DNA from 2 places in the Polaromonas sp. CG_9.5 genome. Region 1 is predicted to be linked to the other one. Evidence: riboswitches for the same ligand, from Rfam matches in the RefSeq annotation. Region 1 holds a riboswitch; the other holds the start of a gene.

Region 1 (15,129 bases):
GCGTACCGGATTGGGCAAGCCAGCCATCAGCGGCGCGAATTTTTCGGCCACGCAGACGCTGGCCTCGGGCATCTGGCGCGCCAGCCCGGCGGTTTGCTGCGCACCGTGTTTGGTGATAGCGACCAGGACGACGCGCAAAGCGGCATCGTTGTCAGGCAAGGGGTTCATGGTCATGCTAGGTTTTCCTCTTCGATTTCAGTGCTTGTTTTCTTGCGGCAGCCGCGCTGCATGTCGCCGCGGACACGGCCCGGGTTCTTGACCAGCAGCAGCGACAGGTAATTGACCTGCGTGCCTTTCAGTTCGGCCACGTCGTGAACAATCCGCTCGACCGGCGAGCCGGCTTTTTCAATGAAGCGGCTGTGCGCCAGCAAGCCCCGGCGTGCCAGCAGGTCGATCAGGTCGTCGAGCAGCGGCTTGACCTTCATCAGCACCAGCGTGTCGAAGTCGTCCAGCATTTTTTCAACTGCGACAATGCCGTAGGCGGCGGGCACGATGGCGATGGTGTCGTCCTGCTCCGACAGCGGCATCTGCAGCCGGGCGCAGGCCGCGTTGAAGGACGTGACGCCAGGAACGATGTCGATGCGCGCGTCGGCATCAAGCTCGCGCAGCACCCGGGCCAGGTAGCAAAAGCTGGCGTAGGTAGAGGCGTCGCCTTCGACCAGAAACAGCACGTCCTGGCCTGTCGCCAACAGCGCCTTGACCGTTTCGGCAGCCTTGAGCCAGTGGCGGGCGAGTTTTTCCACATCGTGTGTCATGGGGAACAGCAGCGGCTGGTGCTGCGCGGGCAGCGCCAGCCCGGCGCGCAATGCAATGTCGAGCGCGTAACTTTCCTTGCGCAGGCTGCGCACCGGATAGGTCCAGACCGCGTCGGCGCGCTCCAGCAAGGCCCAGGCGCGGCGCGTGATCAATCCCGGATCGCCGGGGCCCAGAGACACGCCAAACAAGCGGCCCGGCGCGGGCACGGCAGCGGTGTCCAGTTCATTCATCGCTTTTCTCCTTGGCGGCCACTTGGGCGACGGTGACTTTTTGCGCGCACACCAGCCACACCGGATTTTCGGCCGCCATGCGGTTCATGTGCAAAATCGGCTTGCTGCGCGAGGCCTGCAGTTGCACCACGTCCCAGGCCACGCCCAACGACTTGAGCGTGTCGACCGCCGTTGACAGGTTTTCCAGCGTGACGAAGTTCATCACCAGCCAACCCTCGGGCCTCAAGCGCTGCAATATCAGGCCGATCAGCGCGGCCAGTTCGCCGCCCGAGCCGCCAATGAACACGGCGTCCGGGTCGGGCCAGTGCTGCAGGCCGTCGGGTGCCTTGCCATGCACCAGCGTGTGGTTGCTGACGCCCAGCGCCCGGCGGTTGTCGCGCACATTGACGCCGTCGTCGATATTTTTCTCTATCGCGTAGACATGGCCCTGGCTGCACAGCCGCGCTGCCTCCAGCCCCACAGAGCCCGAACCCGCGCCAATGTCCCACACCACGCTGCTGGCGCGCAATTGCATCCTGGCCAGTGATACCGCGCGCACTTCTTGCTTGGTGAGCAGACCTTTTTCGGGGTAGCGCTGCTGGTAGCGGGCATCGGGCAGGCCCAGCAGAACAGGTTCGGGGCGTAAAGACGTGCGCCAGAGCAGCACCACGTTGGGATCAGCAAACGGCATCTGCGCAGCAGCGCTGATGCGCATGCCGCTGACAATCCGCTCCTCGGGCTGGCACAGGCGTTCGGCCACCGCCATCTCGAAATCATCGGCCAGGCCTTCGGTGACCAGCATGCGGGCTATCCGGTCCGGCGTGTTGGTGGGACTGGTCAAGATGGCCAGGCGATCGTTCTGGCGAATATCGCGCAGCAGCGCATACAGGCCGTGGCTTGGCTCTGACCCCTCTACCCAGTCGCCCGCATCCTTGCTGTGCACCGATGAAAACTTCATGTCCTGCCACGGCAGGCCCAGCCGGGCGCAGGCCAGTTGCAATGTCGAGACATTCGGCAGCACTTCAATCGCCTCGATGCACAGGCGCGACGCCAGGTAGGCCGCAATGCCGTGGCACAGCGGATCGCCGGTGGCCAGCACCACCACGCGCTGGTGTTCGCTTTGGGCAGCGCGAATCCACTCGGGAACCTGCGACAGCGCGCCTGTCAGGTCGCGCTGCAAGGCGGACGGATCCATCTGTGCGGACAACAGCTGCAGCGCGCGCGTGCCGCCAATCACCAATTGGGCTTGCGCCAGATGCGCCAGCGCGGTGCGGCTCAGGCTGGCAACGCCGTCGTCGAGCACGCCGATGATCCGGCATTTTTCAATCAGGTTTATGGTTTCGGAATTCAAGGAGCCTCCGCTATCTTGCGACCGTCAAAGTCGCAGACCAGCACTTTCAAATCGAATTTATCGGGGTAACGCGCTTGCAGGGTCTGGATCACGCGCTGCGCCAACGCCTTGTGAAAGGCTGGGCCTAAACCCAGCGCGTCCATGCGTTCACCGGCATAACGCGCGGTTTCGTTTTGCCGAATCGCATCGCACACGTCGGGCGCTGCACCCAGGCTGGCCGCAATGTCGGCCAGCAAGCCGGTGTCGACCTCGGCCCGGCCGGCGTGGGTGATGGTTTCGCCCTGGGCTATCTTGGTCAGCTTGCCGACCATGCCGCCAATCACCACCTGCTTCAAACCGGCTTTCACCGCCGCGCTAATGGCGTAGCGCAAAAAGTCGCCCATCTGCACAAAAGCCGGTTCGGGCAGGTGCGGCATTTCGGTCATCACGAATTTTTCGGTGCGCCCGCCAGTGGTCAGCACCACCACGCCGTGGCCGAGCGTGCCCGCCACCTGCACGCCCTGCACCACGCTGGCGCGGTAGGCGGCTGTCGAGTACGGCTTGACGATGCCGGTGGTGCCCAGAATGGAAATGCCACCCAGAATGCCAAGCCGCGCATTCAGTGTTTTTTTGGCCATTTCCAGCCCTTGCGGCACGGAAATGCAGACTTCAAACCCGGTTTCTTCCAGCAATTCGCCGGCTGCAGCCTGCACATTGGCCGTGATGTTGCGGCGCGGCACCGGGTTGATGGCCGGGCCGCCGACCGTCAGCCCCAGGCCGGGCATGGTGACCGTGCCCACGCCGAACCCGCCGGTCAGCAACACCTGCCCCGACAGATCGCGGCGCAGTGTTACATCGGCCGTGAGGTGCGCTTTGTCGGTGCAGTCCGGGTCGTCGCCTGCGTCCTTGATGACCATAGCATGCGCCGTGTCGCCATTGACCGCGCCGTCCAGCACGTCAAACGTCACCAGGTCGCCATTGGGCAAAAGGCATTCAATGCGCTGGGGCACCTGACCGGTCAGCAGCCCCAGCGTGGCCGCACGCGCCGCCGCCGCCGAACACGCGCCGGTGGTGAACCCGGTGCGTGTGCCGCGTGGCGCGTTTTTTTCCATCATGCAGACACTTTCTGCAGCACTTCTTGCGCTTCGGCCAGACCGAGCAAGGCATGGATGGCCGCCACCACAAGCGTCGAGCCGCCCTTGCGACCCCGAATCACGACCCACGGCACCGCGTTTTCCAGCGCCATCAGGTCTTTCGATTCTGCCGCCGAGACAAATCCCACCGGCATGCCGACCACCAGCGCGGGGCGCGCGCCCTCGTCATGAATCAGCCGCACCAGCTCGATCAAGGCCGTGGGCGCATTGCCGATGCCCACGATGGCGCCATCGATCAAGCCCAGCCGGTGCGCCTTGCGCATGGCCTGCACAGCGCGGGTCGTGCCTTCGGCCTTGGCGGTCTCAATCACATCAGCGTCCGAGATGAACTGGTGCGTGGCCATGCCAAAGTGGCCCAGGCGCGGTGCCGACAGGCCAACGCAAATCATCTCCACATCGGCCACCACGCGTGTGCGGTGTGACAGCACGGCTGCCACGCCGGCTGCAACCGCCTGCGGATGAAAGTCGGTCATGCCGTTGAAGTCAAAGTCGGCATTCGCGTGGATCATGCGGCGCACGATGGGCCACTGGTCCGGCGTGTAGCCGTGCGATGCCACTTCACGGTCAATCACCGCAAAGGAGTCATGCTCAATGGCCCGGCCTGCAGCCGTGAGCTGCTCGGTGACGATGTTGGCATGGTTCATGGGTGGGCCACTTCGTGCGGATGGGCGTGGTCATGCGCATGCGCATGAGGGTGTGGATGCGGGTGTGGATGCGGGTGCGCATGAATTTGAATGGTGGCCTGGACAGGGGGATGCGCATGGTCGTGCGCGTGATCATGGTCGTGGTTGTGCGCAATGGCGTCGTCGTGGTGGTGGCCCCCCATGCCGTTTGCGACCCCGAACTCGCGGTATTTGCAACCGTCGCACGGCATGCGTGACGCGGTGACGCCACTTTTCAAGTCATTCACCCGTTCTTCCAGCAGCTCGAAGATTTCCCGCTCAAAACCGAAGTAGTCAGTTGAAGTGAACCGGATGGTCGGGTACTGGGCTTTCAGGTTGTCGACCTGCCGGGTGATTCGCTCGACCAGCGTGCCATTGAACAGGTAATACGGCAGCACCACCACTTGCGTCATGCCCAGCAGGCTTTGCCGCTGCACGGCCTTTTCAAGACGTGGCCAGGTGATGCCGGTAAAGGCCAAGTCGATCAGCGGGTGGTCGGTTTCTTCCATCAGCCAGCGCGCCATCTTGGCCATCTCGCCGTTGGCCTGGCGGTCTGACGAGCCGCGCCCCAGCATCACCACGCCGGTGGTCGTGGGATCTGGCATGTCCAGCGCTTTCATCGCGCCTTTCAGGCGGCGTTTGACAATCGACAGGATGTGATCGCACGCCGTCAGGTGCGGTGCGTACAAAAACTGCACCCCTGGAAACTTCAACCGCGCGCCGTCGATGGCCTGCGGAATATCCATCTTGACGTGGCCGGCGGCATTCAAGATCAGCGGCACCACCATCACACGCTGCGAGCCGCTGGCGGCGCGGCGCAGGCCTTCGCTCATGGTGATTTCAGAAAACTCGATGAAGCAAATCTCGATGCGCCAGCCCGGCTGGCGGGCCCGCCACTGCTCTGCAAACGCTTCAATCTCGTCGTTGCCTGATTTTTCGCGCGAGCCGTGGCCCACCAAAAGAATGGTGTCTGCTGTCATGTTGTCTCCGGGAGGTTTTGGGATGTGTCGGTTGCCGGGCCGGTGCTGGCGCGCCGGAATTTGTGCGTGAAGCTGGCGTCGTACAGTTTGGATTTGGCGAGTGTTTGCCAGTGCCGCGCGCCCAGTGTCGGGCTGGCGATGATCATTGACTGGCTGACGATTTTGGCGTCGCGGCACAGGCCCTGAATGGTGGCTACGGTGCCCCGAACGATTTTTTGTTCTTCCGGCCAGCTGGCCTTGTGAACCACCACCACCGGCGCATCGGGCGACCAGCCGGCGGCTGTCAGCGCCGCCGTGACACGCCCCATCAGCGTGATGCTGAGGAAAATGCACAGCGTGCTGTGGTGCGCTGCCAGCGCTTCGAGCGATTCGCCCTCGGGCATCGGCGTGCGCCCTTCCACACGGGTAAAAATCACGGTCTGGGTGACTTCGGGCAATGTCAGGCTTTCGACTGCCGCTGCGGCAGAGGCCATGGCCGACGACACGCCGGGCACCACGGCAATCGGCACGCCGGCCGCGTCCAGCGGCTGCACCAGCTCGATCAGCGCGCCATACAGCCCCGGGTCGCCGGTTTGCAGGCGCACCACGGTCTGGCAGCGCCCGGCCTGCAGGATCAGCCAGGCCGACATCTGCTCCAGCGTCATGTCCTTGCTGTCGGCAATCACGCAACCCGCCGGTGCCCAGCGCGTGGCGGCTTCACTGACCAGGGAGCCGGCAAACAAGATGGCACCTGCGCGCTCGACCAGCGCCCTGCCCTTCACGGTGATGAGTTCCGGGTCACCCGGCCCTGCGCCCACAAACCAGACAGTGCCGCCGCTCATGACCCCGACGCTGAAAAGCGTTGCCTCAACATATCGTCTCCTCCACGCCCATCGCGCGACAGATTAAATGGGTGTGATCAAGCGATGGGAGGGAGAAAAAGAGGAAGAAGGCGAAGCCGCAAGAGCAGCGGACGCCGTGCAAAAAATGCCCGAAACCGCTGTGGACTGTCGCCTGCTGACCCTTGCCCATCGCAAGATCACGCGCAAGAAATCAGGCCGGTCTCCGGGCTCACGAGTGAACAAGCAGATGGCTTGTTTGCCGGACCCCCTTCCCATGCGTTGGCACAGTGGTGATGGATCCGGCTTTGACTCGTTTACCGTTGCGAGGGCAGCGTCGGAATGGCGTGGATTAACGAATAATCTTTGCGCACCGACTTCCCGTTTAAGCCTGCAAACCGAAGTCTGCAGGCCACCTGAAATTCGGTTTCAGTTTAGCACCCGAAAATTGAGCTTTTCTGACGATGGCTTTCACAAGGCTCGTATCAGCAGTTCAATCACAGAAAAAGAAGTAGCGATCTACGATTGCCGGCGGCGTGCTGCAGTGCTTTGCGCAGGACTTTCTAATTCAATAATATTGGATCAAACAGGGCTATTGTGCAAGCAGGACGTGCGCAAGCAGCTATTAAATAAATAGCAATTAATCAAAACCGATTCTCATGAATACCCTGAATTTTGATTTTTGGCATATCAACAGGCACCGGTTTCACCCCAACCAGCTCCGGCAGCGGGCGCACCGCCTCCCGGTGTCGTAGGGCACCGAATAAGTATTTCGACGCACAACGAAAAACGCCCGGTGCTTGCGTAGCACCGGGCGTTTTGAAGAGGCACGCAACCCAAGGGCTGCGATGCCGCCTATCGCCTCAACGCAATGCGTGAGGCAAAGCCGGTCAGTTCAGGGCTGCCTTCTTGCCGTCTTTGTAAACATACAACGTGATGGCTGGATTTTTCAACTCGCCGTTGGGCTCGAAGGCGATGGTGGTCGTGACGCCCTTGTAGTTGGACTTGATCAACTCAGCGTTGTACACCTTGGGATCGGTCGAATTAGCGCGCTTCATGGCGTCAACCAGCAAAAAGGTTGCGTCATAGGTGTAAGGGCTGTAGATCTGGAACTGTCCAGGGTACTTGGCGTCGTAACGCTTTTTCCAGGCTGTGCCGCCAGGCATTTTGGCCAATGACGAGCCGCCTTCGGCGCAAACCACATTACCCACCGTCTTGGCGCCTGCTGCCAGCTTGGCAATTTCAGCGGTACAAATGCCGTCACCGCCAAAGAACTTGACGTTGCTCATGCCAAGCTGCTCCATCTGGCGCAACATCGGGCCGCCTTGTGCATCCATACCGCCGAAGAAAACGGCATCAGGGGCTTTGGATTTGACAGCCGTCAAGATGGCCATGAAGTCAGTCGCCTTGTCGGTGGTGTACTGCTCATCGACCACCGTCATGCCCTTGGCCAAGGCCGTCTTTTTGAACACTTCTGCTACGCCTTGGCCGTAAGCAGTGCGGTCATCAATAATCGCGACTTTTTTCAGTTTCAGTGCATCTGCGGCATAAAACGCCAGTCCGGCACCCAAAGCGTTGTCATTCGCAATGATGCGATAAACGTTTTTATAACCAGGCTTGCTCAGTGCCGGGTTGGTGGCAGCGCCCGTCACCATCGGAATACCGCAGTCGTTGTAGACCTTGGAGGCAGGAATCGTGGTGCCGGAGTTCAGGTGACCCACCACACCCGCCACTTTGGAGTCGCACAGTTTTTGTGCAACAGCCGTGCCCTGTTTTGGATCAGCTGCGTCGTCTTCGGCAACCAGTTCAAACTTGATTTTCTTGCCGCCAATGACGACGTTTTGCGTGTTCAATTCTTCAATGGCCATGCGGGCGCCATTTTCATTGTCTTTGCCATAGTGAGCCTGCGAACCGGACATCGGTGCCACATGACCAATTTTGACAACAGCATCTTGCGCTGAAGCCATGCCCCCCACCATCGCAAGGGCTGCAACTACAGTCAATTTCAATTTCATATGCATAAAACACTCCGGTTAGAAAATTACCTGTGAAGGTTGAGAACAATTTTTTTTACTCAACGGGGCTGAACATAACGCAATTTTTGGGCCTGCACCATAGCAACGTCCCTAGGTTCAAACGGTACAAAGGGTTTGCCCGAAGTCAGGTGTATTTTTTACGCGATTACGCAGCAGAAACTTTTAATCCGGGTGAACTGGCGAGCCTTCTGGGAAATCAGCGCCCAAAGAATATTCCTGCTCAAAAGCCTGGGTAGCCGATTCGCGCACGATCCGCTCAATTTCTTCGCGAAGCATCGGCATCATGGCCTGAGTGTGCGCCAGGATCAGTTGCTCAACGGCTTCATGCAAACGCTGCTCGATCATCAGGTCGGTGCGCTGCAAAACACGCTGCACCATCAACTCCTGCGTTTGCGCTGAAAGCGCAGCAGTTGCAGCAGGGTCGATCAAAACCGGCTCAGGCAACGGTGCCGGCGGCACGACCTCGGTCAATGTCGGCACATCACGCGCAGGCCCATTGCGAGCAGTCATGCGCCGCCCCCAGGCTGGGAGAAATCATGCTTGACCAGCGAATAACCGCGTGCGACGTAATGCTTCCAGCGCCCGCGCCCCGCTATGACGTCTTCAGGCGGCAAGGCCACCACTTCAATGCAACGCTCGAAGCCTTCAAAGCCAGCAGGAATGGTCTGCCCGAGATTCACCAGCACTTCGTGATGCGGGCAGTCAGCCAGCGACTCAGCAAGCACGACAGGCGTGGTGCTCAAGGTGATGAGCGGTGCACCTGGGGTGCAGTGAGGCACAAACTCTGTGGCGGAAAAGCCCCAAAGCAGCGTGTCCAGCTCAGCCAGCACGCCAGGCTCTGCAGTGACCATGACCTTGGCACCGCTCAGATAAGCCTTTCTCAGCAGGCGGCAGCTGTAGGTCAGCTTGTCGGGCACATTGAAGTGAAAGGCAATTTCCGTCATGCCTGGGTTTTGGCGGCAGGCGTGCTTCTTTTGGCAAGTCTGGCCTTGGAAGGCGGCTTGGCGGACATTTCTGCGGCGACCTGGCCGAGAAGGTATTCCAGCAGCAAAGGCACGGGCCGACCCGTCGCGCCTTTGGCGGCTCCGCCTTTCCAGGCTGTTCCGGCGATATCCAGATGCGCCCAGGCAAATTCGCCAGCAAAGCGCTGGAGAAATTTGGCCGCTGTTACAGCGCCGCCCGCCCGCCCGGCTACATTCGCCACATCGGCAAAATTGGTTTTGAGGCCATCGGCATACTCGTCGTCCAGCGGCATGCGCCAGCAAGGATCGAGAGACGCATCACCCGCTTTCGCCAGCGATTCTGCCAAAGGCTCGTTATTTGAAAACAGTCCGCTGCGCACGGCGCCCAGTGCCACCACACAAGCGCCCGTCAGCGTAGCAATGTCAATCACCGCCTTGGGCTTGAAGCGCGCGGCATAGGTCAGCACATCGCAGAGCACCAGCCGTCCTTCGGCATCGGTATTGAGAATTTCGATGGTTTGCCCACTCATGCTGGTCACCACATCACCGGGCTTGATGGCGCGTTCACTGGGCATGTTTTCGCACGCAGGAATCAGCCCCACCACGTTAATTGAGGGCTGCAATTCAGCCAGCGCCCTGAAAGTGCCCAGCACACTGGCTGCGCCGCACATGTCAAACTTCATCTCGTCCATTTCAGCCGCAGGCTTGATCGAAATGCCGCCGGTGTCAAAGGTGATGCCTTTGCCAATCAGCACCACAGGCGCTTCTGCCTTGGCCGCGCCTTCATAGCGCAGCACAATAAAACGCAGGGGCTCTGCACTGCCTTGCGCCACCGCAATGAACGCACCCATGCCCAATTTTTCAACCTCTTTAAGCCCCAGCGACTCGACCTTGATGCGCGGCAATTTCGCGAGTTCCTTGGCCGCGCCTGCCAGCAGCGTGGGCGTGGCGTGGTTGGCCGGCCGGTTGGCCCACTCCTTGGCCAGCTCAATGCCTTTGACAAGCCCAATGGCTTTGTCAAACGCAGGCTGGGCACTGGTGAGGTCGTTCACAGCCATCAAAACGCGCTGCAGTTTTCCCGGAACCGGCTTGGACTTTGTTGTGGAATACGCGTAAACCGTTTCACTGCAAGCCACGACGGCGGCGCGAACCGCTGCAGGCGGCAGGTTTTCAATCGCACTGAGGCAAACCATAACGCGTTGGGCGTTGGAGGTTTTCAAGCCACTCATGGCGGCATTGATTGCCGTGCGAATATTCTTTGGACTGGCGTCGCCAACGCCTGAAAGCACAACCCGGGTGGCGACAATCCCTTCGCACCGGTAGGCGCTGAGCAGTTTGCCAGGCTTGGCTTCCAGGTCGCCGGACTTGAGCGCCAGCGCGGCCAGCGTTGACAAAGGATCGTCGCCGGGCGTCATGCCCTCAGGAATGAGAACAACCAGTGCGTCGGTTTTTTCGCTGCAAATGAGGGAGCGGGTCAGTTTTTTAAGTTCAAAGTCCATAATTCAGGGTCTGGTAGAGAAACCAACTTACACAAAGCAAAGCAGCCATTCAGTCAATGTTATTCCAATCTTCGATTCGCAAGGAATTAGCGCGCAGTTTCGGCGCCACGCTCGTGGTGCTCATCACCATTGTCATGACCATTGTGCTGATCCGTACCTTGGGCCAGGCTTCACGCGGCGTCCTCAGTCCGCAGGACGTGATGCTGTTTATGGCGTATTCAGCGCTGGGGCGTTTGCCCACCATCCTGACACTTTCGCTGTTTATTTCCATGGTCAGCACTTTGTCACGCATGTACAGCGACAGTGAAATGGTGGTCTGGTTTTCCAGTGGCCAAGGACTGGCCGGATTTTTACGCCCCCTGTTCCACTTCGCCTGGCCCGTGTTGCTGGTGATTACGCTGATGGCGGTGTTTGTATGGCCGTGGACCAATCAGCAAACCCGGGACATGCAAAGCCGCTACCAGCAGCGCGGTGACCTGGACCGCATTGCGCCCGGCCAGTTCCAGGAGTCTTCAAGCGGCAACCGCGTGTTTTTTATTGACCGTACGCTGGCCGGAGAAAAAGCCAGCAACAACGTCTTTATTGCCGCGACCGAAAAAGGCAAAAACGCCATCACAACCGCCCAGGCAGGCCGGCTTGAGCGCAAGGGAGAAAGCCAGTTCCTGATGCTTTCCAACGGTCAGCGGCTTGAAAACGTGATTGGTCAATCAGCCCTCAAGATCAGCGACTTTGAAGAGTACGGCGTGAAAACGGGGGATACGGCTGTGCTGGGCGACAACGTGCCGGAAGCCAAACTGATGAGCACCCGGGCACTCATCAAAGACCCTTCGCGCAGCAATCTCGGTGAACTCGCCTGGCGCATCGGGCTGGCGCTTTCTGCCATCAATCTGGTGGTGCTGGCGCTGGCGCTGGCCAGCGTGAATCCTCGGGGCGGACGCAGCGGCAACCTCTTTTTTGTCGTACTCGCTTTTATTGTTTACAACAACCTGGTCAACTTGGGGCAAAGCTGGATTTTTGTGGGCCTCATTGGTTTCGCCCCTCTTTTACTGGTCATGCACGGCGGCATTCTGCTGCTTGGACTGGCGTGGCTGGCCAAGCGGCATAACAACTGGACATTTCGCCTGAAACGCCAGCCACGGTCTGAGGCCATTGCCGTACGCGCCGGAAGTCCGTCATGAAAACCGTACGCCGCCTGATTTATGGTGAAGTGCTGTCCTCGATTGCGCTGGTGGCCCTGGGGTTCCTGGCGCTGTTCTTCTTTTTTGATCTGGTCGATGAGCTGCAATACCTGGGGAAAAACATCATCGGCGAAGGCACGTACCAGATCAAGCATGCGCTGCTTTATGTCACCTTGCTGATACCCAATCACCTGTACGAACTGCTGCCCATCTCGGTGCTGATCGGCAGTATTTTTGTCATGGCCCGACTGGCCCAAAGCTCCGAATACACCATTTTGCGAACCAGCGGCCTGGGGCCTTGGCGCGCCCTCAAGCTGTTGCTGGGTCTGGGGGCTTTTTTTGTGGTGCTCAGCTTTGTGGTGGGTGACTACATTGCGCCCAGCAGCGAACGGGCGGCCCAACTGCTCAAGGCACGCTACCAAAACAGGATCACCGTCGGCCAGACCGGTGCGTGGCTGAAAGAAAGGCAAGCAAACAACAATTTCGTCGTGAACGTCAAGGAGTTGTCCCCCGACAATGAAATGCGGGGCGTGCAAATTTACGAATTCAACAGCAAAGGGCTGATTGTCTCGACCACTGAGGCGCCGGTGGCGGTTTTTTCCTCAGATGATGCCTGGCTGCTGCGCAACGCAGCGCGGGCAGAATTTGAAAGTTCAGACAGCGTAAAAGGTGCAAGTGCAGGCGACAGTGCGTCCGCCCAGCACGCCAAAGTCAAGCGCACCACCACGTCAAGTTTTCGCTGGCTGACCGAGATCAGCCCTGAAATGGTGTCAGTCGCCCTGCTCAAGCCAGGGCGCATGGCCACGATTGATCTTTTCAACTACATCCGCCATCTGCAAGCCAATGACCAGACGGCCCAGCGCTATGAAATTGAGTTCTGGAAAAAGGTGTTTTACCCGCTCAGTTGCCTGGTCATGGTGATGCTGGCGCTGCCTTTTGCCTACCTTCATTTCCGCTCTGGCGGCATTGCGGGCTATGTGTTTGCCGGCGTCATGATCGGCATCAGCTTTTTCCTGCTCAACAACGTCTTTGGCTACATTGGCAACCTGCGCAACTGGCAGCCGTGGCTGGCCGCCGCCACCCCCGGACTGATTTACATGGCCGTGTCCATGGGCGCTTTTGGCTGGCTGGTGCTCAGGCGTTGAGCGGCACAACCTATTTATGAATCATCCCATGACCCCTAAAACGACTGACTCCCTCGGCATCATCCTGTTTGCCCACGGCTCGCGTGATCCGCAATGGCGCGCGCCCATTGAAGCGGTTGCCATGCAAATCAGCGCCCGCCAGCCCGATGCGCTGGTGCGCTGCGCCTATCTGGAAATTTGCGAGCCGTCGCTGCTCGATGCGGCCAGCGACCTCATCGCTGCCGGTGCGCGCCAGTTGCGGGTTTTTCCGCTTTTTTTGGGCGTTGGCAAGCATGCGCGCGAAGACCTCCCCTTGTTGATCTCCCAAGTCAAGGCAGCGCATCCCGACGTGCGGATCGAACTACTGCCTGCCGCCGGAGAATACGCACAAATGACGGCGCTGATGGCCGAAATTGCGATGGCTTGAGTTGTTTCGGTGCGCTGGGTCTGAGGCATGAACCGTGAGGCAGCAAGGGTTTCTTTAGGCTATCAAAGGCATAATGAATTTGATAATTAGCTTGAAAACAATATGAACCTACATCAATTCCGCTTTGTTCAAGAGGCTGTCCGCCGCAATTTGAACCTGACCGAAACTGCGCGTGCGCTGCATACCTCGCAGCCCGGTGTTTCCAAGGCCATCATCGAGCTTGAAGAAGAACTCGGTGTGGAGATTTTTGCGCGCCACGGCAAGCGCCTGAAACGCGTGACCGAACCCGGCCAGCATGTCCTCAAAAGCATTGAGCTCATTATGCGTGAAGTCGGCAATCTGCGGCGCATCGGCGAGCAGTATTCGGCCCAGGACAGCGGCACACTGTCCATTGCCACCACCCACACGCAGGCCCGCTATGTGCTGCCTGTGCCGGTGGCCAGACTGCGCGAAGCCTTTCCCAAAGTCAACGTCAGCTTGCACCAAGGCTCGCCCGATCAGGTGGCGCGCATGCTGATCGACGAAGTGGCCGAAATCGGCATTGCCACCGAATCATTGAGCCAGTACGACGACCTGGTCACGCTGCCGTGCTACGAATGGCAGCACGTGCTGGTCATGCCGCTGGACCATCCACTGGCCACCAAAGCGCACATCACGCTCGAAGACCTGGCCCTGGAGCCGCTGATCACTTACCACCCGTCGTTCACCGGGCGCACCAAAATCGACCAGGCATTTGCCGCCAAGCACCTGCATCCGCGCGTCGCCCTGGAAGCAATTGACTCCGATGTCATCAAGACCTATGTGCGGCTGGGACTGGGCGTGGGCATCGTGGCTGAAATGGCGCTCAAGGACGACGGCAGCAACAACGATCTGGTCGCCATTCCGGCCGGCTTGCTATTTGGCGCAAATGTTGCCCGCGTGGCCTTCAAGCGCAGCGCTTACCTGCGCAATTTTGTCTATAAATTTGCCGAACTCCTCAGCGACAAGCTGAACCGCGACTTGATCACCAAGGCCATGACCGGCCGCCTCAACGACTACGAAGCCTGACCATGCCACACCCTCACACTCTTGCTGCCAGCGCAGCCCGCACGCCTGAACTCAAGAGCAAACTGCCCCGCGTAGGCACCACGATTTTTACCGTCATGTCGGCGCTGGCGACTGAAAAAAATGCCGTCAATCTGGGCCAGGGATTTCCTGATTTCGACTGCGACCCGAAACTCGTCGATGCCGTCACCGACGCCATGCAGCGCGGCCTCAACCAGTACCCGCCGATGGCCGGCGTGCCGGTGCTGCGCGAAGCCGTTGCCGCCAAACTGGCGACGCTGTACGGTGGCCATTACGACGCGGGCAGCGAAATCACCATCACGGCAGGGGCCACGCAGGCCATCATTACCATCATTCTGGCGGTGGTGCATCCGGGCGATGAAGTCATCGTGCTTGAACCCTGCTACGACAGCTACGTGCCCAATATTGAACTGGCCGGCGGCACAGTAGTGCGCGTTCCCTTGACGCCGGGCACCTTCCGCCCCGATTTTGAAAAGATCAAGGCAGCGCTCAGCCCCAAAACCCGCGCCATCATCATCAATTCACCGCACAACCCGAGCGGAATGGTCTGGACCCAAGCTGAAATGCTGCAGCTGCAAGACATTCTGGCACCCACCGAGGTGCTGCTGATCAGCGACGAAGTCTATGAACACATGGTGTTTGACGCCGACAAAGGCCAGCGCCACCATAGCGCAGCCAGCTTTCCGGCGCTGGCGGCACGCGCCTTTGTGGTCAGCAGCTTTGGCAAGACCTACCACGTGACCGGCTGGAAGGTCGGTTATGTGGCCGCGCCAGCGGCGCTGACCACTGAATTTCGCAAAGTGCATCAGTTCAATGTGTTCACCGTCAACACGCCGGTGCAGTACGGCTTGGCGGCCTTCATGGCTGACGCTACGCCTTACCTGTCCCTGCCGGCGTTTTTCAGCGCCAAGCGCGACCTGTTTCGCAGC
Region 2 (15,129 bases), 110 kb from region 1:
GCTGACAGCCAGCAGCCTGACCTTTACCACCTCGATTGCCTTGGTGCCTTTTTTTACCGTGGCGCTGGCCGTTTTTACCGCCTTCCCGATGTTCTCCACGTTGCAGGAAGCGCTGCAAGCCTGGCTGGTCAAAAGCCTGATTCCCGACAACATCGCGCGCCAGGTGCTGGGCTACCTGACGCAGTTCAGCGGCCAGGCCAGCAAGCTCGGCGGTGCCGGTCTGGCGGTGCTGCTGGTCACGGCAATTGCGCTGATTTTGACGATTGACCGCACGCTGAACAGCATCTGGCGCGTGCGCAAACCCCGGCCGCTGGCGCAGCGCGTGCTGATCTACTGGGCGGCCATCACGCTCGGGCCGCTGGTGCTGGCGGCCAGCCTGGCGGTCACGTCTTATGTCGTGTCGGCATCCAGCGGGCTGGTGGGCGCGCTGCCGATCAGCTTGCGTTTCGTGCTGGATATGGCGCAGTTTTTTCTGGTGGTCAGCGGCATGGCGGCGCTTTACCGTTATGTGCCCAACACCTATGTGAAATGGGCGCATGCTTTTGCCGGGGGGCTGTTTGTGGCCTCGGGCATTGAAATCGGCAAGAAAATACTCAGCGTTTACCTGAGTGCCGTGCCAACGTATTCCATGGTGTACGGCGCTTTTGCCGCCTTGCCTATTTTGCTGGTCTGGATTTATGTGTCGTGGGTGATTGTGCTGATGGGCGCCGTGATTACTGCGTATTTGCCCAGCCTGCTGGCAGGCGTGTCGCGGCGCGGCAGTGCCCACGGCTGGAATTTTCAGCTGGCGATTGAAATGCTTCAGCACCTGGACAAGGCGCGCACTACCCCACGCATGGGCGTGAACGCCGAGCAACTGGCCGACCTGCTGGAAGTTGACATGCTGCAGCTGGAGCCGGTGCTGGAAACGCTGGTGGACCTGGACTGGGTGGGCCAACTCAATGATGACGAAGGCGATTCAGCGTCGCGTTACCTGCTGCTGGTTGACCCGGATGTCACCTTGCTGGCACCGCTGATGCAGCAGTTGCTGCTGGACCGCGCTCCGTCAGTCAATAAATTATGGGAAAAAGCCGGCTGGCCCTTGCTGAACCTGCGCGATGCGCTATAAAAAATGAGTCATATTGCTAGTTTTTCTGACTGCCCAACGCTGGGCAATGCGTCTGGAAAACCACCCTGTCTTTACCGCTTTTAACCTTGGTCTTTTGCATGTCCCGTTCCTCTGTTCCTGAAGTTTCCTTGCCCGATGCACCTGATGCTGTGGTCTGGGTGATCTGCCTGTGCGCCGAGTGGTGCGGCCTTTGCCGCGATTACGAAGCCGTTTTTGCGCAAATGGCTAAGCGCTTTCCGGCTTTCAGGTTTGTCTGGCTCGACATTGAAGACCAAGCCGAACTGGTCGGCGACATGGAGGTGGAAACGTTCCCGACGCTGCTGATGGCCGATAGACAAGGCACGCGGTTTTTTGGCCCGCTCACGCCGCAGGCGCATACCTTGTCGCGCCTGCTGGAATCGCTGGAAAACGGCAGCTTGCAGGCCATGCCGCTCGCGCCCGTCACGAAGAATTTGCTGCACGGCTTGCAAAGCGCGCCCCAACACTGGATCAAGGCTTGAGGCGCCTGCGCGGGCATCTGAACTGTGCCTTGGCGGTGTATATGCCCGCCAAAGCATTTTTTCATCATTTGCAGGACACTTTTTAATAAAAAGTGCCGCTTGCGCATGCTGCACCTGCGCAAGCAGCTATTTAATTAATAGCAAATAAAGCCGTTCAAACCGTATCGGTCACCTCAAAAAATCCCGAATCGCAAACAGCGTCGCATCCGGCGCTTCGGTCATCTGGTTATGGCCGACTGGCAGGTTGGTGACTTGAACCGACTTGCCCGACGCACGGGCCGCTTTGACCAGCCCCTGCGCGGCTTTGGGTTGCGTCATCTGGTCTTGTTCTCCGAGCAAAAACAGCACCGGGCAGGTGATGGCCTGAATTGCGGCCTCGCCGTTGGCATAACTGTCGCAGGCCTTGAAACCCCGGTGGAACACGTTGACCTGCCGGTTGCTGGCCAGCACGCGGCGGCCCAGCGCCATGCTCGCGCCATACACCCAGGTGCCTGGCCCCAGTGCCGACGGCGGCGGTGCCAGCGTGCTGCGCGAGAACACGTTGACCAGTGCCAGCGCCTTCATCGGCTCGTTGAGCGACGATTCCAGCAGTGCGGGCGACACTTTCATCGGAAACGCGGTGCCGACCAGCACCAGGTGGCTGATTCGGTCTTTCAGCCGGGACGCCGCTTCCAGCGCAATCAGTGAACCCCAACTGTGGCCGACCAGCGCGGCGCGTTCTACGCCGGCTGCATCGAGCAATGCGGCGATGAATTGGGCCGCTTCCTCGACGGAAGAGGGCGCGTCGCCTGCGCTGCGGCAGTGGCCGGGCAAATCGACGGCTAGCACGTTCCAGCCGTGGTGCGCCAGGTAGCGGCTTTGCAAAATCCAGACGCTGTGGTCGTTCAGCACGCCGTGAATGAAAACCACCGTGGGCTGCGCAGCATCGAAGGGTTTGCCGCCGGTGTAGCCATAAGTTTTTGTGCCATTGACGAGGAGTTCCATGCTCAAACCCCCGCTTTCTCGGCCACTTTCAGGGCGCGTTTGAGGTCGTCGATCAGGTCGTCCGGGTCTTCCAGGCCGATGGACAGGCGAATCGTTCCCTGCGTGATGCCCGCGCCTGCCAACGCCTCATCGCTCATGCGGAAATGCGTGGTGCTGGCCGGGTGAATCACCAAGCTGCGGCAGTCGCCGACGTTGGCCAGATGGCTGAAGACCTTGAGGCTTTCCACAAACGCCTTGCCTTGTTCGCGGCTGCCTTTGAGGTCAAAGCTGAACACCGACCCCGCGCCGCGCGGCAACAGTTTTTGCGCCAGCGCATGACTCGGGTGCGATTCGAGCAGCGGATGGCCAACGCGCGACACAAACGGATGGCTTGCCAAAAATCCAACTACCTTTTCGGTGTTGCTCATGTGGCGCGCCATGCGCAGCGGCAGGGTTTCAATGCCTTGCAATATCAGCCAGGCGGTGTGCGGGCTCATGCAGGCGCCAAAGTCGCGCAGGCCTTCGCGGCGGGCGCGCAGCAAAAAAGCGCCGACGGTGCTTTCCTCGCTGAACACCATGTTGTGAAAGCCGTCATAAGCCTGGGTCAGTTCGGCGAATTTGCTAGACCGGTCCCAGTCGAAACTGCCGCCATCGACCACCAGCCCGCCAATCACCGTGCCGTGGCCGCTCAGGAATTTGGTGGCCGAGTGGTAGACCAGATCCGCGCCGTGGTCAAACGGCTTGATCAGCCAGGGCGAGGTCAGCGTTGAATCGACCAGCAGCGGCACCTGCGCTTCATGGGCAATGGCGGCCACTGCGCCGATGTCCAGCACTTCAAGTCCCGGATTGCCGACGGTTTCGCCAAAAAACAGTTTGGTAGTGGGCCGTACCGCCGCGCGCCAGCCGTCGATGTCGCCGGGCTTGACGAAGGTGGTGTCGATGCCGAAGCGGCGCATCGTGTAATGCAGCAGGTTTTGGCTGCCGCCGTACAGCGCCGTGCTGGCGACGATGTGCGAGCCGGCACCCATCAGCGTGGCAATGCTCAGGTGCAACGCCGCTTGGCCGCTGGCCGTGGCAATGGCGCCAATGCCGCCTTCGAGTGCGGCAATGCGCTCTTCCAGCACCGCGTTGGTCGGGTTGCTGATGCGCGAATAGACATGGCCGGCGCGCTCCAAATTGAACAGGCTGGCGGCATGGTCGCTGGACTCGAACACGAACGACGTGGTCAGGTGAATCGGCACGGCGCGCGCGCCGGTGGTGGGGTCGGGGGCTGCGCCTGCGTGCAGCGCCAGCGTGTCGAAACCGGGGTCTGAATAACCGGGCATGAATGAAGTCTCCAGTGCAAAAAAAGCTGATTTTTCAAGTGCTTCCCGCCGCATCCGGGGCAGGGGCCCAAAGCGCCCGATAAGGGGCAGATTTACGGTCCGATAACGTCGTGATAATCGTTATATTGGTGAAAGCATTGTGGGCTATATTGAAAGCCGATTTTTACCTTGAATACCCGCACCGCGTCACGGCGGTGACCCTGAAACACACGCTGGCAGGCGCTGCTGCCAGAACCACCTAGGAAAAACGATGAAGGTAGCAGACATCCTGCGGGTCAAAGGCAACACGCTGTACACCGTCCAGCCCGACGAGCCGCTGGCCAAGGCGGCGGACATCATGGCCGAAAAAGACATCGGCTCGCTGGTGGTCATGGAGCATGGCGACCTGGTCGGCATGCTGACCTTTCGCGAGGTGATTGTCTGCATCGTCAACAATGGCGGCGAAATTGGCCGCACGCTGGTGCGCAAGGCGATGGACGACCATCCGATGACCTGCACGCCCGACACCGAAATCGACGAGGTGCGCCGCATGATGCTGGAGCGCCACGCCCGCTACATGCCGGTAATGAGCCAGCGCATGCTGATGGGCGTGATCAGCTTCTACGACGTGGCCAAGGCCGTGGTGGACAGCCAGAATTTTGAAAACAAGATGCTCAAGGCCTACATCCGCGACTGGCCTGCCGAAAGCGATGCGGATCGTGACTGATGCTTTGGGCTGGTTGGGCTGAAATGCGGCCCGTCACGCTGGCTGCGCCGCATGGCGGGTTCGCGCGGTTTGAGTCTTGTGGGGCTTATTTGACCTTGCCCAGTGCCACCCGATATTCTTCCAGCTTGGCTTCATAGTCGGCAGCGTCGCCATAGTCCAGAAATCGGTTGTAGCGTGTGTGGGTGCCCAGAATCTTGTGTGCGTGCTTGATGGGGCAAAAGTATTCCTCGGTGCGCGCCAGAATCTCGGCCATGTAACTCATCAGCCCATTGCCGTATTCGCAGTAAGTGCAGTGAAATTTCTCGATGAAATTGAGATAGCCCAAGTGCCTGCGGTCAAACACGATGTAGTCGGCACGTCGCACCCGGGTAATGCCGTAAATGGGGAAGCAAACCCACTGGTAAAAACTGACGCAGATGTCCAGCATCATCAGCGGAAAAATCATGGCGTAAATGATGGGGCCGGTGATCAGGTTCTGGGGGCGGTCGGTGACCAGCCAGCGAAAGAAATTCTTTTTGAGCTTGCGGTGCGCTGCCTTGACCGAGCTTTCAAACTCCACGCGTTTGCCTTTGATCTGAAAGAACATTTTGCTTTCCTGTTCGTGCACGGCAGTGCGCAAATCATTTTCAAGCGCCGCCATCTGGGCCAGTATCAGCGTGATTTTTTCGTTCATTGAAATCCTGTAGCGGCAACGAACACCAGCCCCCGTAGAACCAGCTCTGCCAAACCCGATTGTGCCCCGCAGAAAAACGGCTTTGCACACCAAATAGCGCGATGTCCGAAAGCTTTCTGGCAATAGGTTTGAAAGCCGGCAAAACCGTCTGGGATAATCCGCGCCATGAGTGGAAATACCTTTGGAACCCTATTCGCAGTCACCAACTTTGGTGAATCCCACGGCCCGGCTATTGGCTGCATCATTGACGGCTGCCCGCCGGGCATGTCGCTGACTGAGGCGGACATTCAGGACGACCTGGACCGGCGCCGGCCCGGCACCAGTCGCCACGTCACCCAGCGCAACGAGCCCGATACGGTCGAAATCCTGTCGGGCGTGTACCAGGGCAAGACCACCGGCACGCCGATCTGCCTGTTGATCAAAAACACCGATCAGCGCAGCAAGGACTACGGCAACATCCTGGACACCTTTCGGCCCGGCCATGCCGACTACACCTACTTGCACAAATACGGCCTGCGCGACCCGCGCGGCGGTGGCCGTTCGTCGGCCCGGCTGACAGCGCCGATGGTGGCGGCGGGCGCGGTGGCCAAGAAATGGCTGCTTGAACAGTACGGCACCACCTTTCGCGGCTGCATGGCGCAAATCGGCGAGGCGGTGATTCCGTTTGAGTCCTGGGAGCATGTGCCGAACAACCCGTTTTTTGCCCCCAGCGCCGACGTGTCCCACCTTGAAAACTACATGGACGCGCTGCGCAAGGCCGGCGATTCGTGCGGCGCGCGCATTCGCGTGGTGGCCTCTGGCGTGCCGGTCGGCCTGGGCGAGCCGCTGTTTGACAAGCTCGATGCCGACATTGCCTTTGCCATGATGGGCATCAATGCGGTCAAGGGTGTGGAGATTGGCGCGGGGTTTGGCGCGGTCACGCAGCGCGGCACGACGCATGGTGATTCGTTGACGCCCGAAGGCTTCCTCTCGAACAATGCCGGCGGCGTGCTGGGCGGCATCAGCACCGGGCAGGACCTGGAGGTGACGATTGCCATCAAGCCGACCAGTTCCATCATCACGCCGCGCCAGTCGATCGATACCGACGGCAACCCGGCCGAGGTGGTGACCAAGGGCCGTCACGACCCCTGCGTCGGCATTCGCGCCACGCCGATTGCCGAAGCCATGCTGGCGCTTGTCGTCATGGAGCATGCCTTGCGCCAGCGCGCCCAGTGCGGCGATGTGAAGGTCAGTACGCCGGACATCATGCGCAGCCGGGGCTGAACGGGCAAGGTTGCCTGCCTGCGCCCACGCTAACAGGGTTGGGGAAAAGGCTTGTGCATCACAACACCGGTCCGGTCACGGGGCTGGAAGGTGAGTCCAGGCTGCTCGATTTGCTCTACTGGCCTTGTGGGTGTGTTTTCGCCACATCACCCGCATCGTGCGGCCCGTCACGGGCAGCGTGGATGCCTGAAGGATGCGTGAAAATTGTTGATTAGTGATAAGACAGGCCTCTTGCGCAATAGCAGAAAGCGCTTACAGCTATTAAATAAGTAGCGCGGCAGAACGCTTTCCTCGTCGATCAAACTGCAGCCGCTTGCGCATCCCCATTCAAGCCGAACGCTGATTTGCAGACAGCCATAAAAAAAGCCGCTGAACAGCGGCTTTTTGACGGACAGAAAAGTGCCGTTTATTTGACGTGCTTGCCGATCAGGCCAGCCATCTCGAACATGGATACTTGGGGCTTGCCGAAAACAGCCAGCAGTTTTGCGTCTGCATTGATCATGCGCTTGTTGGCCTGGTCTTGCAGATTGTTGGCCTTGATGTAGACCCACAGCTTGCTGACGATTTCAGTGCGTGGCAAAGGCTTGTCGCCGACCACAGCCGACAACTCGGGGCTCAATGTCAGCGCTTTCATGAACGCTGGGTTCGGTGTGCGCTTCTTGGCTGGCACGGCCGCTTTGGTGTCTGCTGCAGCGTCCTTGGCAGGGCTGGCTTTTTTGGCAGGTGCTACTTTTTTTGCAGCGACAGTTTTTTCAGGGGCCGCTTTTTTTGCTGGTGCTTTGGGGGCAGTTGCCATGATGGATTCCTTCTAGACAGTTGACAGATCGCTACCCGAAGAACCACTTCCCCGGGGCTTAACGCATGCTACTAAAGAAAATCCGGTTTGAAAGCGGAAAAACACTTTATTTCCAGCCTCATTCAGAAGATTTAGCCCTGAAAATCAAAAAATCACTGTTTGCGTGTCGCGCTGAGCCTTATGCAGCGGCGCAACTACCCGAAAAATCCTTCACTCTTTTGCTGAAAGCGAACCCGAAATGACCCTTGCCCCTTCTGTTGCGTTCGCAACCTGCGATCTTTGCGATGTTCATAAAAACGACTCTTCGGGCCAGTTCCGGGTGCTGCCGCCCGTGTTCAAAAATTTCGGCGGCATGGCCCGGTTCAGCGGGCCCGTGTCAACAGTGAAATGCTTTGAAGACAATTCGCTGGTCAAGGCTGCGGTGGATTCGCCCGGCGAGGGCCGGGTGCTGGTCGTCGATGGCGGCGCCTCGCTGCGCCGCGCGCTGGTCGGCGGCAACCTGGGCGCTGCAGCGGCCAGAAACGGCTGGGCCGGCGTGGTGGTGGACGGCTGCGTGCGCGACGTGATTGAACTCGCGCAGTGCAGCATCGGCCTACGCGCACTGGCGGCCATGCCGTTACCTACCGAGAAACGCCATGAAGGCCAGCGCGATATCCCTGTGCAGGTTCAGGGCGTGTGGGTTCGGCCAGGGGACTGGCTCTATGCCGACGAAGACGGCATGGTGGTGATGGCGTCGCCGCTCGTCGCCTGAGCCCGTAAGCGTTAACCGGCGTCAGTCAGGCTCAAGCCAGGCTGCTCAAGCCTTTGTAGAGCATGTAGGCCGCCAGCACATACAAAATGCTGGCAAATACGCGCTTGAGCTTGCCGACCGGAATGCTGTGCGCGGCCTTGGCACCCAGCGGTGCCGTCAGAAAACTGCACACCGCAATCACGCCCAGTGCCGGCAGCCAGATGTAGCCAAAAGAATTTTCCGGCAGGTTTTGCACCGTTTGTCCGCTGATGACGTAGCCCAAGACATTGGCTAAAGCAATCGGAAAACCCAGGGCGGCAGAGGTGGCGACGGCGTTGTGAATTTTGACGTTGCACCAGGTCATGAAGGGCACGCTGATAAAACCGCCGCCCGCACCCACCAGGCCAGACAGAAAACCAATAAAACCGCCCGCCGCCAGTTGTCCTGCAGTACCGGGCATCTGGCGCGTTGGTTTGGGTTTTTTATCGAGGAACATCTGCGTGGCGGAAAAGCTCACAAACAAGCCAAAGAAAATGGCCAGATAAGAGCCCTTGAGCAGTGAAAAAACGCCTAGGCTGCCGACGATGCTGCCCAGCACGATGCCGGGAGACAACCGCTTGACGATGTCCCACCGGACAGCGCCGCGTCGATGGTGCGCGCGAACGCTGGACAGCGAGGTGAAAATGATGGTCGCCATGGAGGTGGCAATGGCCATCTTCACGGCCAGGTCGGCAGAGACACCGTAATTGGCCAGAATGATGGTGATGAACGGCACCATCAGCATGCCGCCCCCGATGCCCAGCAGACCGGCCAGAAAGCCGGTACACACACCGAGCGTAGCAAGCTCAACAATCAGCAGGGGTCCGAGAATCATGGCGCGTGTCGTTCAGGCGTTGAAGTGCCCGGCGCGTTTTAACCAAAACGGTGAGCGGCTTCAAGCGGGAGGCATAAAAGGTGTCTGCGAATGCCACCGGACCGTCATCCTGAACCGGGGTTCAGGTGGGCGAGGGCAGTCAGGCTTCGGGTTCGTCTGACGCGAGACGATCACGCCAGCCTGACAATTTACCAAGCCCGTGCTCGTGGAGCATTGGTTCAAGGAAATATAAAGCCCGGTGCGCATCGCAGACCGCTTAATTGTAGGCTTTACAGCCCTTGGTTAAAGCCAAAAGCTGGAAACATTACGGCTTCGGGCTTTCAGCGGCCAGCGCGGTGTCCAGCCGCTGCAGCAAGGCTTGCAGCGCCGCATCGGGCACGTCCGCCACTGGCGCTGGCTCAAGCAGTTGAAAGGCAAGATTGAGCGCTGCCAGCACGGTAATGCGGTCGCGCGCCTTGACTTTTCCTGCATCGCGAATTTTGCACATGGCAATGTCGACCTTTTTGACGGCTTCAAACAGTTGGGGTTCACTGTTTTCAGGGCAGCTCAGCAGGTAGTTATGCCCCATGATTTGTACTTCCAGCTGTTTCATCGCGCAGGGTCCAGGGGGGTATTGACAAGAGGTTCGGCGCTCTCGGGCAGGCGTTTGACCAGGGCGTCCACGCGGGCGCGTGAAGCACTTAGCCGCGACTTCAGCGAGTCACGCTCCTGTGTCAGTGCGCTGACTTGTTGGCCTAACTGCGCGTTGCTGCGCAGCAATTTTTCGTAGCGCAGCAAAAGCTGCTCTACGCGCTCGGTAATTTGGTCGATTTGGGTAACTTGGTTTGGGTTCGGCATGGAACTTCCGATTGTAGGGTTTGCAGCATTTTGCCGCGTAGAATCTCGCCTGTTGGTGCTCGCGGCGTGGTTCACAGGCTGCAGTTCAACGGGAAGCAGGGGGAAGTCAACGCCATGCGCGCCGGATCAAACCGGTTTGCCAAGCGCTTTGACCTCTAACCTGCGCTGCCCCCGCAACGGTAAACGGACGACTGCAGCACCCTGAAAAATAGGGGCTGCAGTCAGTTTTCATCATGAGCCACTGAGCGTTTTGAACACGTGCTCGGGAAGGCGATGAAAGCAGTTCCGCCAGCCCGGATACCGGCCAACAACGTGAAGGCGCATGTTTTGTAAAAAGGCATGCGCCTTCGTAACGCTCATGCACTGGCGGGGACGCTGGTGACGGCATTTTGTCGCTGGTTCGATTCATGAAAACTTGTTTTTTTAGCGCACGCCTGGCCGTGCTGCCTTTGGCCTTGGCTGCTGCATTTCCGTCTTTTGCCCAAACGCAGGCCACTCCTCAACTCGCAGAAACCGTCGTGACGGCCACGCGCGTGGCGCAGCCGCTGAGCGATGTGGTGGCCGACGTAAGCATCATTGACCGCGCGCAAATCGAACGCAGCGGCGCGGTGGGCGTGGCCGATGTGCTCAAGCGCCTGCCCGGCATTGAAATTACACGCAACGGCGGCCCTGGTGCCACGACCAGCGTGTTCTTGCGCGGCGCTGAATCACGGTTTACCGCTGTTTACATTGACGGCGTGCGGATCGATTCCCAGGCGACCGGCGGCGCGGCCTGGGAGGCCATTCCGCTGGCGCTGATTGACCGCATCGAAGTGCTGCGTGGCCCGGCCGCTGCTGTTTACGGCTCGGACGCGCTGGGCGGCGTGATCCAGTTCTTCACCAGGCGCGGCGAAACCGGCTTTTCCCCCTATGCCGGTGTCGGCGTGGGTACTTACAACACGCGCAAGCTGGAGGCCGGTTTCAGCGGTGCCAGCGGGGCTTTTGACTACGCGCTGGGTCTGGCGCATGAAAAAAGCGATGGCTTCAACGCGCGTCCCATTGCCGGGCAAAATCCCGACAAGGACGGCTACCGCAACCAGTCAGCCAACCTCCGGCTGGGCTTTCAGATCAACAAGGCGCAGCGCCTTGAAGCGACCTATCTGTCGAGTGACGGCAATTCGGGCTATGACAACAGCCTGCGCGCGGACGACCGCAATCTGCACAAGCTCCAAACGCTGGGCCTGAACTGGCAAGCGCAGTGGACCGAAGCCTGGAGCACCCGGCTGTCAGTGACTGAATCCACAGACCGCTATGAAACCACCCCTTCACCTTACCTGACCGAGACGCGCCTGCGCGGCTACACGCTCCTGAACGAAGTGCGTTTGGGCGAGCATCTGCTGACCGCAGCCTTGGAACGCAAGGAAGACCACCTGAAAAACGCCCCCATTGACCAGGGCCGCTCGCAAAACGCGCTGGCGCTGGGCTATGGCTTCAGCCATCAGGCACACACCGTCCAGCTCAATGTTCGCCATGACAAAGACAGCGAATTTGGTGGCAAGACCACCGGCAGCGCTGCCTACGCCTACGCCTTTACGCCCGCCTGGCGAGCAACCGCCTCAGCCGGAACGGCATTTCGTGCGCCGACGCTCTACCAGCGGTTCAGTCAATACGGCGTGGCCACGCTGGTGCCTGAAAAAAGCCGCAACGTCGAACTCGGCCTGCGCTGGGCGCAGGGTGCCAGCAGCGCGGGGCTGGTGGCGTATCGCAACAAGGTGGACAACCTGATCACCTTTGCCGGTGCGGGCGGCTGCATCTCGACATTTGGCTGCTATTCCAACACGGCGCGTGCCGAGTATTCGGGCGCCACGCTGTCGGCCGCGCATGCCATGAACGGCGTCAACCTGGCGGCTTCGCTGGATGTGCAAAACCCGCGCGACCTTGCCACCGGGAAATCGTTGGCCCGCCGCGCCAAAGAGCACGCCACCCTGAGCGCCGACACCCGCGTCGCCAACTGGCAGCTGGGCGCCGAAGCGCAGTTTTCGGGCAAGCGCTTTGACGATGCGGCCAATACCCGCGTCCTGAGCGGCTACAGCTTGGTGAACCTGAGCGCCAGCACGCCGATTTCCAAAGACTGGACGCTCTTGGCGCGCATTGACAACCTGGCCGACAAAAAATACGAAGTGGCGCGTACTTATGGCACCGCCGGTCGCACGTTCTATGCCGGCGTGAAGTGGGCACCGAAATAAGCATGGCCCGCTGCCCCGCCATCCTCATCGCCGCCCCGGCTTCCGGCCAGGGCAAGACCACGGTGGCCTGCGCGCTCGCCCGGCTGCATGCGCGGCAGGGCCGCCAGGTGCGCGTTTTCAAGTGCGGCCCGGATTTTCTGGACCCGTACTGGCTGACGCTGGCCAGCGGCGCGCCAGTCCATCAGCTCGATTTGTGGATGACCGGCGAGGCCGACTGCGCGCAACGTCTGCACGCTGCCGCGCAAGACGCTGACCTCATCATTGTCGAAGGCGTGATGGGGCTGTTTGACGGCCAGCCCAGCGCCGCTGATCTGGCGCAGCGCTTTGGTTTGAAGGTCGTCGCGGTGATTGATGCCAGCGCGATGGCCGGAACCTTTGGCGCGCTGGCCTGGGGCTTGCAGCATTACCGCGAAGGCTTGAGCTTTGCTGGCGTGCTGGCCAACCGGGTGGCGTCCCCCGGCCATGCCGTGATGCTGGAAGACAGCCTGCGCGACCCGGCCCAATGGCTGGGCGCCCTGATGCGCAATGAAGCCTTGACGCTGCCCGAGCGGCATCTGGGCCTGGTGATGGACCATGAACTGGGCGATGCACTTCAGCGGCTGGATGCAGCGGCCGATGCGCTGGCGGCTACGCGACTCGGGCAGATGTCGGGCGACGACCTGCAAGCCTGGGCGGTTGACTTTCAGGGCCGTGATGCGCCAGCGCAGGACTTTCCCGCCGGCGCATTGCAGGGCCACACGATTGCCGTCGCCCGCGATGCAGCCTTTTGCTTTTTGTATGCCGCCAACATCGACTGCCTGCAGGAGATGGGTGCCGAACTGGTGTATTTTTCACCGCTGGCAGATGATGCACTGCCGGACTGCGACGCGCTCTGGTTGCCCGGCGGTTACCCCGAACTGCATGGCCAAATGCTCAGCGCCAACAGCACCATGAAAAGCAGCATCACCGCGCACGTTCAGGCCGGCAAGCCGGTCTGGGCCGAGTGCGGCGGCATGATGGCCTTGTTTGATGAAATCATCGACACCGACGGCGTCAGCCAGCCGATGTGGGGCGTCCTGCCCGGCCGCGTGACGATGCAAAAGCGGCTCGCTGCACTGGGGCCGCAGCAGCTGTACATGCCGGGCGGTACCTTGCGCGGTCACACCTTTCACTATTCCACCTGCGCCACGCCGCTGCCCGCTGCCCGCCGCACCCAGGCCGCGCCGGGGCGCACCTTGCGCGGTGAAGGCGAGGCGCTGTATGTCTCGGGTCCGACGGGCGCGGTCAAGGCGAGTTATTTTCATGCCTGGTTTACGTCCAGCCCGGCTGCGGCGGCGCGCCTGTTTTTGAAGGACGACCATGACTGACACCGCAAGCGACTGGCGCAAATGGGCCGCCAGCAAAGACACCTCGGCCTACGGCCCGCAGCGCATCGTCTGCCTGACCGAAGAGCCCACCGAATGGCTGTATCTGCTGGGCGAAGAGCGCCGCATCGTCGGCATCTCGGGCTACACCGTGCGTCCGCCGCGCGCCAGAGACGAAAAGCCCAAGGTCAGCGCCTACCTGAGCGCCAAGATCGACAAGATTGTTGATTTGAAGCCCGACTGTGTCATCGGCTTTTCAGACCTGCAGGCCGACATTGCCGCGCAGCTGATTCGCCATGGCATCCAGGTCACCATCTTCAACCAGCGCAGCGTGGCCGAGATTTTCTCGATGATGTACCAGCTCGCCGCGATGGTCGGGCAGGTCGAGCGCGGCATGGTGCTGATCGGGCAAATGCAGCAGCGGCTGCTGGCCATCGAGCAGGCGGCGCGTTCACTCAAGCGCCGCCCCAAGGTGTTTTTCGAGGAATGGCACGACCCGCACATCAGCTGCATCGCCTGGGTGTCCGAGTTGGTCGGCATTGCCGGCGGCGACGACTGCTTTCCTGAACTGGCCAAAGAGCCGATGGGCAAGGGCCGCATCATTGCCGACGGGCTGGAGATTGTGCAGCGTGCGCCCGACATTATTTTTGGCTCCTGGTGCGGCAAGAAATTCCGACCCGAACTTGTTGCCGCACGGCCCGGATGGGAAAACGTGCCGGCCATCAAAAACAATCAGCTGTTCGAGATCAAGTCGTCCGAAATCCTGCAGCCCGGCCCGGCCGCGCTGACCGATGGCGTGGAAAAGCTGCACAAGTTCATCCTCGGTTGGAATGCAGCACATGGATGAGTTGCTGTCCGCCGCCCGCAGCGAGCTGATTTTGGGTGGCCAAAAAAGCGGCAAGTCGCGCCGCGCCGAATTGCTGGCGCGCAGCTGGCTGGCGCAATCGCCGTCGCATCAAGCCGTGATGATCGCCACCGCCCAGCCGTGGGACGAGGAAATGCGCGAACGCATTGCGCGCCACCAAGTTGACCGCGCCGCGCGTGTGCCGGGCATGCACACCGTTGAAGAGCCGCTGGCGCTGGGCGAAACCCTGGCGTGTCATAGCCAGCCGCAAACCCTAGTCGTGGTGGATTGCCTGACGCTGTGGCTGACCAATTTGCTCATGCCCGCCGAAAATAATGAACAAAATGAGGCTCTGGCGCAAGCTGCACGGCCGCAAATAGCTATGGTTTTAGGAGCAATAGAAAACGCCGCCGGCCCGGTCGTGCTGGTTGGCAACGAGATTGGCCTGGGCGTGATTCCGCTCGGGCGCGAAACGCGGGCGTTTGTCGATGCGCTGGGGTTGCTGAACCAGCAAGTGGCGCAGGCCTGCCAGCGCGTGACCTTCATGGCAGCCGGTTTGCCGCTGACTTTGAAAGGCACGGCATGAAGAATTTTTCTTGTTCCACCTCCCGCCGGGTGAGGGCCAGCGCGCTGAAAACTTTCACAACAGCGTTCATGCTGCTGCTCAGCCTGGCCGCACTGGCTCCGGCCCACGCCCTGCAACTCACCGACGACCGGGGCGTCAGCGTCACGCTGGCGCAAAGCCCGCAGCGCATCGTCAGCTTGCTGCCTTCGCTGACCGAAAGCATCTGCGCGCTGGGCGCATGCCAGCGGCTGGTGGGCGTAGACCGCTATTCCAACGACCCGGCCAGTGTCAAAAGCCTGCCCACAGTGGGCGGCGGGCTGGATCCGAACATCGAGGCCATCGTCGCGCTCAGGCCGGATGTGGTGGTGTTGGCCACG

Evidence for each region. A riboswitch is a leader RNA that binds a small molecule or an ion and turns the genes downstream of it on or off. The one in region 1 is predicted to bind cobalamin.
Region 2: it holds a riboswitch for cobalamin, as region 1 does, so the genes downstream of both, RCH06_RS03380 (TonB-dependent receptor domain-containing protein) here and cobM (precorrin-4 C(11)-methyltransferase) in region 1, are expected to answer to the same signal.

Annotation. Positions count from the first base shown of each region.
Region 1 covers NZ_JAXCHR010000003.1:192,535-207,663, reverse strand. Annotated here, with positions in the region: gene RCH06_RS03875 (cobalamin biosynthesis central domain-containing protein) at 1-174, opposite strand, end outside; gene cobI (precorrin-2 C(20)-methyltransferase) at 171-986, opposite strand; gene cbiE (precorrin-6y C5,15-methyltransferase (decarboxylating) subunit CbiE) at 979-2,316, opposite strand; gene RCH06_RS03860 (cobalt-precorrin-5B (C(1))-methyltransferase) at 2,313-3,410, opposite strand; gene RCH06_RS03855 (precorrin-8X methylmutase) at 3,407-4,093, opposite strand; gene RCH06_RS03850 (sirohydrochlorin chelatase) at 4,090-5,091, opposite strand; gene cobM (precorrin-4 C(11)-methyltransferase) at 5,088-5,912, opposite strand; cobalamin riboswitch at 6,110-6,344, opposite strand; gene RCH06_RS03840 (branched-chain amino acid ABC transporter substrate-binding protein) at 6,800-7,930, opposite strand; gene RCH06_RS03835 (hypothetical protein) at 8,108-8,455, opposite strand; gene RCH06_RS03830 (DNA polymerase III subunit chi) at 8,452-8,889, opposite strand; gene RCH06_RS03825 (leucyl aminopeptidase) at 8,886-10,406, opposite strand; gene lptF (LPS export ABC transporter permease LptF) at 10,463-11,584, shown strand; gene lptG (LPS export ABC transporter permease LptG) at 11,581-12,729, shown strand; gene RCH06_RS03810 (sirohydrochlorin chelatase) at 12,758-13,135, shown strand; gene RCH06_RS03805 (CysB family HTH-type transcriptional regulator) at 13,238-14,182, shown strand; gene RCH06_RS03800 (pyridoxal phosphate-dependent aminotransferase) at 14,185-15,129, shown strand, end outside.
Region 2 covers NZ_JAXCHR010000003.1:87,319-102,447, forward strand. Annotated here, with positions in the region: gene RCH06_RS03310 (YihY family inner membrane protein) at 1-1,108, shown strand, start outside; gene RCH06_RS03315 (thioredoxin family protein) at 1,207-1,608, shown strand; gene RCH06_RS03320 (alpha/beta fold hydrolase) at 1,777-2,592, opposite strand; gene RCH06_RS03325 (O-acetylhomoserine aminocarboxypropyltransferase) at 2,595-3,896, opposite strand; gene RCH06_RS03330 (CBS domain-containing protein) at 4,147-4,602, shown strand; gene RCH06_RS03335 (hypothetical protein) at 4,688-5,275, opposite strand; gene aroC (chorismate synthase) at 5,441-6,538, shown strand; gene RCH06_RS03345 (SWIB/MDM2 domain-containing protein) at 6,945-7,334, opposite strand; gene RCH06_RS03350 (hypothetical protein) at 7,400-7,576, shown strand; gene rraA (ribonuclease E activity regulator RraA) at 7,573-8,085, shown strand; gene RCH06_RS03360 (sulfite exporter TauE/SafE family protein) at 8,117-8,938, opposite strand; RNA gene ssrS (6S RNA) at 9,016-9,195, opposite strand; gene RCH06_RS03370 (cell division protein ZapA) at 9,243-9,530, opposite strand; gene RCH06_RS03375 (DUF904 domain-containing protein) at 9,527-9,775, opposite strand; cobalamin riboswitch at 9,813-10,098, shown strand; gene RCH06_RS03380 (TonB-dependent receptor domain-containing protein) at 10,183-12,000, shown strand; gene RCH06_RS03385 (cobyrinate a,c-diamide synthase) at 12,003-13,346, shown strand; gene RCH06_RS03390 (cobalamin-binding protein) at 13,339-14,190, shown strand; gene cobU (bifunctional adenosylcobinamide kinase/adenosylcobinamide-phosphate guanylyltransferase) at 14,183-14,773, shown strand; gene RCH06_RS03400 (ABC transporter substrate-binding protein) at 14,842-15,129, shown strand, end outside.